2 regions of the Halomonas sp. 113 genome follow, and region 1 is predicted to be linked to the other one. Evidence: riboswitches for the same ligand, from Rfam matches in the RefSeq annotation. Region 1 holds a riboswitch; the other holds the start of a gene.
The links. A riboswitch is a leader RNA that binds a small molecule or an ion and turns the genes downstream of it on or off. The one in region 1 is predicted to bind thiamine pyrophosphate.
Positions count from the first base shown of each region.

Region 2: it holds a riboswitch for thiamine pyrophosphate, as region 1 does, so the genes downstream of both, YERSI8AC_RS08875 (NUDIX hydrolase) here and YERSI8AC_RS16620 (sodium:solute symporter family transporter) in region 1, are expected to answer to the same signal.

Region 1 is NZ_LR881453.1:3,504,501-3,507,708, reverse strand. Features, by position in the region: gene YERSI8AC_RS16630 (hypothetical protein) at 1-261, opposite strand, end outside; gene YERSI8AC_RS16625 (peroxidase-related enzyme) at 440-1,021, shown strand; TPP riboswitch at 1,146-1,251, shown strand; gene YERSI8AC_RS16620 (sodium:solute symporter family transporter) at 1,241-2,653, shown strand; gene corA (magnesium/cobalt transporter CorA) at 2,625-3,208, shown strand, end outside.
Region 2 is NZ_LR881453.1:1,893,249-1,896,456, reverse strand. Features, by position in the region: gene cmoA (carboxy-S-adenosyl-L-methionine synthase CmoA) at 1-107, shown strand, start outside; gene cmoB (tRNA 5-methoxyuridine(34)/uridine 5-oxyacetic acid(34) synthase CmoB) at 110-1,138, shown strand; TPP riboswitch at 1,270-1,373, shown strand; gene YERSI8AC_RS08875 (NUDIX hydrolase) at 1,431-1,994, shown strand; gene YERSI8AC_RS08870 (thymidylate synthase) at 2,058-3,029, shown strand; gene YERSI8AC_RS08865 (class I SAM-dependent methyltransferase) at 3,073-3,208, shown strand, end outside.

The DNA of each region.
Region 1 (3,208 bases):
AGCGCGCTTAAAGTCAGGAACGCCATCAAGAGTATAGTCGACATGCTGGAGGTCTTCGGGCTCACAGCCGCCATTTTCCCAGCCATGAATGACGCGAAGTGTCATTTGACCCCGTGTCATTGGGCGGGCAAGCAGCATATGTAGCATTATACGAATGTGCAGCTGACGCTCATCGGTATCATTTTCAAATGCTCGGTAAGGGTCAGTAAACAGCTCGTTTAGACGACCGGGGGTATGTTCCTTGGCTTCGTTATGGCTCATGACAGTGTCCCTTTGAACGAACTGTTTATTAAGAGTAGCGCATGTTTTTTTGTCACAGAACGAATCTTCAGTATGGCGAGTAGGGCGGCTGAATAAAAGCCTCTTAATTCAGCTTTTTGTTACACAACCGCTAAGCCGTTTTTATGAGATGGCTAAACTTAACAAGAAAGAGGTGAGCATGTCTTCATCATTAAGTCGTTTTAACGTGCCTGAAACATTGGATGACCTGCCTGACGATATTCGCAATACCATTTTGACCGTTCAGGGTAAAGCGGGTTTTGTGCCCAATGTCTTTCTGATGTTGGCCCATCGCCCTGCTGAATTTCGTGCTTTTTTTGCCTATCACGATGCGTTGATGGAGCGCGAATCAGATACCCTCACCAAAGCCGAAAAAGAGATGATTGTAGTGGCTACCAGCGCACGTAATCGCTGCCTATATTGTGTGGTTGCTCACGGGGCACTGGTGCGCATTTACAGTAAAGACCCGCTACTCGCTGACCAAGTGGCGATCAACCATCGGGTGGCGCCGATTAGCGAGCGCCACCGGGTGATGCTCGATTTCGCCATGCACTGTGCCATCGATGTGGGTGAAATGACTGATGAATGGCTTGCCCGCCTGCTGGAAGTAGGCTTTAGTCAAGAGGATTGCTGGGATATAGGCGCGATCGCGGCGTTTTTTGGCTTGTCGAATCGGTTGGTTACCCTGGCAGGTACGCCACCCAATGAGGAGTTCTACCTGATGGGGCGAGTGCCTCGCTAAGAGGCGACCAGCGCACCTTAACTTTACTAAGCTATGATTTTGATTGAGAATAGTTCTTGAGACAGCGCTTCGAACAGTACCCAAAAACGTACTTAGAAAAAGCGCTTAGCAAAACACCTACATTCACTGTCGCCAGGGGAGCCCTGCATAAAAGGGCTGAGATGCGGCTACGCAGACCCTGGAACCTGATCCGGTTCGTACCGGCGGAGGAAGTGCGACATGCTTTACCTAACGTTAGCCGTGCTTGGTGCGGCGCTGTGCTGCTTTGCTTACTTAGGCCTCCGGGCTCGCTGGGTGAATGGCCCACTTGATGACTATGTCACCGCCCGTAACTCGCAAACGGCATCTACCCTGGGGCTCTCCTTCCTTGCCTCCGGCATGGGCGCATGGATTCTCTTTGCTCCTCCTGAAATCGGCGCCTTTGTTGGCCCGCTGGCCCTGGCAGGCTATGCATTAGGCTCTGCGCTGCCGTTTATCGTCTTGGGGCTGTATGGGCCGAAGATTCGCCGGGCGCTGCCCGAGGGGCGCAGCATCGCCGAGTTTGCCGAAGCGTGCTATGGCCCTGGTGTAAGGCGCTGGGTAACGCTGGTATCAATCGCCTATATGGCGTGCTTTTTAGCTGCCGAGCTAACCGCTATTGGCGCCATTACCGCGCTGCTTTCCGATGTGCCCCCCGCACTGGTGATTATTGGCGTGGCGCTTACCACGCTCATCTATACTGCGGCAGGTGGTCTACGGGCCAGCCTTGCCACTGACCGTTGGCAGGCGTGGTTGTTACTGGTACTGCTGTGTGTGGTCGGTGGCATGGCCCTATGGCGGCTTCCCACTATTCCCAACGAGGCTGCGCTTCCTGCCATTCCCATCACCAGTGCGCTCAGCGTAGCGTTAACGCTAGTGATCGCGGTTACCGCGGCCAATCTCTTCCATCAAGGCTATTGGCAGCGCGTGTGGGCCGCTCAAGACGATCAAAGCCTGGGGCGCGGGGCATGGTTAGGTGGCGCAATGACGGTAGTCGTCGTCATGGTGATTGGTGGTCTGGGTGTATTGGCCGCGATAAGTGGTGTGCCATTAGGCGAGCCGCCGATGCCATTTTTTGCCCTGTTAAGTGATGCTCCTGTTTGGCTGACGCTACCCGCCTTGGTATTAGCGGTGACCTTGGTGGCCTCCAGTGTTGATACGCTGCAAAATGGTATTGCCTCGTTGGTGGTCGCGCGCAGCGAGCAGCAGGGCGTATCACTGGTGGCTGCCCGCTGGGTGACAGTGGTAGTAATGGTACCGGTGGTATTAATTGCCTTGCAGGGGTTGTCAGTACTGCGTCTGTTTTTGATTGCCGACCTGCTGTGTGCTGCCATTGTGGTACCTGTGCTGTTGGGCCTGTGGCAACGAATGACGCCACTGGCCGCCATTGTAGGTGGCATCGCGGGGCTGCTGGGTGCCATTCTCCCAGGGTGGTTAAGCCAAGGAAGCTTGGTCGCCGGGATGGTGGCCGCCAGTTTTCCGGGCAGTGTCCCTACCTTGGGGCCATTCGTCGGGGCGTTAATCGCCTCAACGCTGGTGAGTGTGCTGTTAGCCTACTTAACGCTAGCTATTCGCAAGGACATCCATGATTCGAACTCTTCTGACTACCCCTGAAGGTGAGACCCACGAGGGGGATGAAAGCCTGTTGGCTGTCTGGCAGGCGACGCCTGGCAGCCATATCTGGATCGATATGCAGGGCGAGTCCCAACAAAGCGAGCGGGCGATTTTAGAGGCGTTTGAGTTTCACCCCATGGCGATTCAAGATGCCCACAAAGAGCGCCATCCGCCAAAAATTGAAGAGTTTGATAATCACACCTTGATTATTTATCGTGGCATCTCCTCCTTTGATGCCGAACTAAACTATCTGCCTCAACAGGTCTGTTTCTTTGTGGGGGAGCGATTTCTGGTCACCCTCCATCCCGGCCAAGCGCTCTCCATAGAACGGCTATTCAACGAGCACGGTAAAGCCTTGCTGGCCCATTCGCCGGAACATGTCGCGCTGCGGGTGATGTATATTTCTGCGGGCTTTTATATCGATAGCCTGCTTGAGTTCGAAACGGCGTTAAGCGATCTGGAAGACGAACTGCTGGAAAATGGTAATGATGTGCTAATGCGCAAGATCATCACTTACCGTTCCCGGCTGGTTAAAATGCGCCGCATCTTTAGCTA
Region 2 (3,208 bases), 1.6 Mb from region 1:
CCCTCGATGCACTTCATGGTCGTTTGAAACAAGCAGGTTTTCCACGTTCGATGACCTGGTTCCAGTACCTTAACTTTGCCTCACTGATTGCGTTTAAGGAGGGTTAAAGGTGGCGCCACTACCCGACGATCATCGCGCAATTTATCAGGCGTTTTTAGATCAAGCTACGCTTGATGCCTCACTAACGCCCTGGTTAGCGAAGCTTCCCGAGCAGTTAGCTCACGGGCTTGACCGTAACCGCCACGGCGATTTATCCGCCTGGGAAAAAGCCGTGGCCAAGCTTCCGGTGCTGCCCGCCGAGCGGCGCGTGGATTTAAACAGCGACACCGTCAGCGTTGATCTCGATCTTAGCGATAGCCAGCAGCGCCAATGCTTTAACCTGCTTAGAAAGCTTGCCCCATGGCGTAAAGGCCCTTTTCAGCTAGGCGGCATTTATATCGACACCGAGTGGCGCTCTGACTGGAAGTGGCAAAGAGTGGCGCCACACCTGGCACCGCTAAAATATCGCAAAGTGCTCGATGTGGGTGGCGGCAGCGGTTACCACGCTTGGCGGATGGCCGGGGCAGGTGCTGCTTTTGTGCTAATCATCGACCCTTCGCCACGTTTCTACTGGCAGTTTCAGGCAGTACGCCACTTTGTGGGTGATGCGGATGGCGGCAAAACGCAGTTTTTACCCGTGGGCATTGAAGATGTGCCTGAGAATCTGGGCTTTTTCGATACGGTATTTTCCATGGGCGTGCTCTACCATCGCCCTGCCCCGTTGGAACATCTTCAGCAGCTAAAAGCCGCGTTAGTTCCGGGCGGCGAGCTGGTGCTAGAAACCCTGGTAGTCGAAGGCGACGAGCAGACCGTATTTGTGCCCGGCGAACGTTACGCCGCCATGCCCAACGTCTACTTCCTGCCCTCTTCTCAAGCACTCTGCCACTGGCTGGAGCGCTGCGGCTTTACCAACGTGCGCGTGGTCGATGAAGCCGTTACCACGTTAGACGAGCAGCGCTCGACGGAGTGGATGACCTACCAATCGTTGGCTGATTTTCTCGACCCCAACGACCGCACCCGCACCATTGAAGGCTACCCTGCACCGCGGCGGGCGGTGATTTTGGCGAATAAGCCGGGCCAATTAGCCGTTAGCCGTTAGCCGTTAGCCGTTAGCCGTTAGCCGTTAGCCAAGTGTGCGAAGAAGGTGTCAAAACCGCCCCGGCGTCCGCCAAGCCGCCGCATTGAATTGCCCCCCAAATATTGACTTATACTAAAACTCATAGTAACAGTAACTTTTCCGAGGGGTGCCTATTATTCAGGCTGAGATGGAGTTATCCAAACCCTTTGAACCTGATCCGGCTGATACCGGCGTAGGAACGGACATAAACCATATATGAATCTGTTTTGACACCTACGCCTGTATTATCCGAATCTCAATGCAGGAGTGTATCGTGTCGCAAGGTAACTCAACGCCCGCTAACGCATCTACGCTCAGTAGTACCTCCCCTTTTAACACGTCTGATAAAAACCGCCTGAACTCCGTACTTGCCAAGCCACGCTTGGCAGCAATCGCCGTAACTCTGCGTAATAATGAAGTTCTCCTCGTCCAACGCAGTAAAGAACCTCAACGGGGCACTTGGGGCTTCCCCGGAGGATCAGTGGAACCGGGAGAAAGCCTACATTGTGCAGCAAAGCGCGAATTAATGGAGGAAACCGGTATCACAGCATTGGTAGGACCGTTAATTGATGTAGTAGAAGTAATCGGATATGACCCAGAGGGAAGTCACCACCACTTCGCCTTGGTTGCCCTTTTATGTCACTACGTTGATGGCGAGCTACGGCCTGGTGATGATGCTGCGGACTGCCGCTGGGCGAAAGTTATAAACGGAAAACTCAACTTCAATGAAGCCTTAGCTGATCACGTCGCAGATACTGTCGTGAAAGCCTTTAATTTGCACAGTTTGATCGTCAAAGAAAAATCAAACGCGATTCACAGCTCCAATTCAGCTTTTTAAACTACTCGCCATCATTCGTATCAGCAAAATACGCCTCTTTGTCCACCGAAAGAGATGAATATAATGATGCACAAACATTATACGAATTTCACCAGCCTCTACAGAGATACACTGCATAAAATCTGCTTTGAATATGAATATGTTAACTCACCTAGAGGAAATAAAGAGCGAGAACTCATTGGCTTCAATATCCGACTCGACAATCCTCCTGATCGTTTTTGTCTAAGCAAAATACGCAAACAAAATGTTGTTTTTAATTATGCAGAAGCGTTATGGTATTTATCAGGTAAAAACGACTTAGCATTTATTTCCTGGTACGCCCCTTCAATGCAACGCTACAGCCCAGATGGTATAAGCTTACCTGGTACTGGTTACGGAGCTCGTCTTAAAAACTTTGGTGCAGACACGCTCGATCAAATCGAACGAGTGATTGATATCCTTAAAAATGACGATCCCGACAGTAAGCGCGCTGTCCTTCAAATATTTAGTGCGGAAGAAGATCTTTATCGACGCAATATCGACGTTTCATGTACCTTGGGTCTTCAGTTGCTACTCCGCGAAGAAAAGTTGAACATGGTCAGCTATATGCGTGCAAATGATGCCTACGTTGGCATGCTGAACGATATTTTCTCTTTTACTTTCTTGCAAGAGTATATTGCTGCCCGCATAGGCTGCAAAATCGGTCACTACACACATCAAGTTGGTTCTATTCACGTCTATGAAAGCACACATGAGCGTGCGCTTGAACTTTTGAATAGTAATGAAACTATACCCCAGCCAGGCACAGTACCTTTAATGCCAATTGGCACCTCCCCGACGACCATACGCAAACTATTGGAATATGAGTCAGAGATCCGTAGCGGCTTGTTGACGTTTAATGATATGGCTAATCTTAACCTAACGACGTATTGGCGAGATGTGCTGATGTTGTTCTGGATCTATCGCCAAATCAAGATAGGGAATGCGCTGCCTCAAAAGGCGTTAGAGATAATTAACCCCTACTATCAACCGTTTCTTATTAATCGCTGGGGATAGTACAAGCATTCATACATGAGCAAATATTAGGGGATTTATTTTTATGAATACTAATTGGACTGAACAAAATATCGCCGAGCTTTTTGACGCTTATGATGATTGGGTGGAGAATGCTTTTGGCTATCAACCACTCATCGCGGAGTTAACCTGCTCTTATGGCAAGGGAATTAGTGTATTGG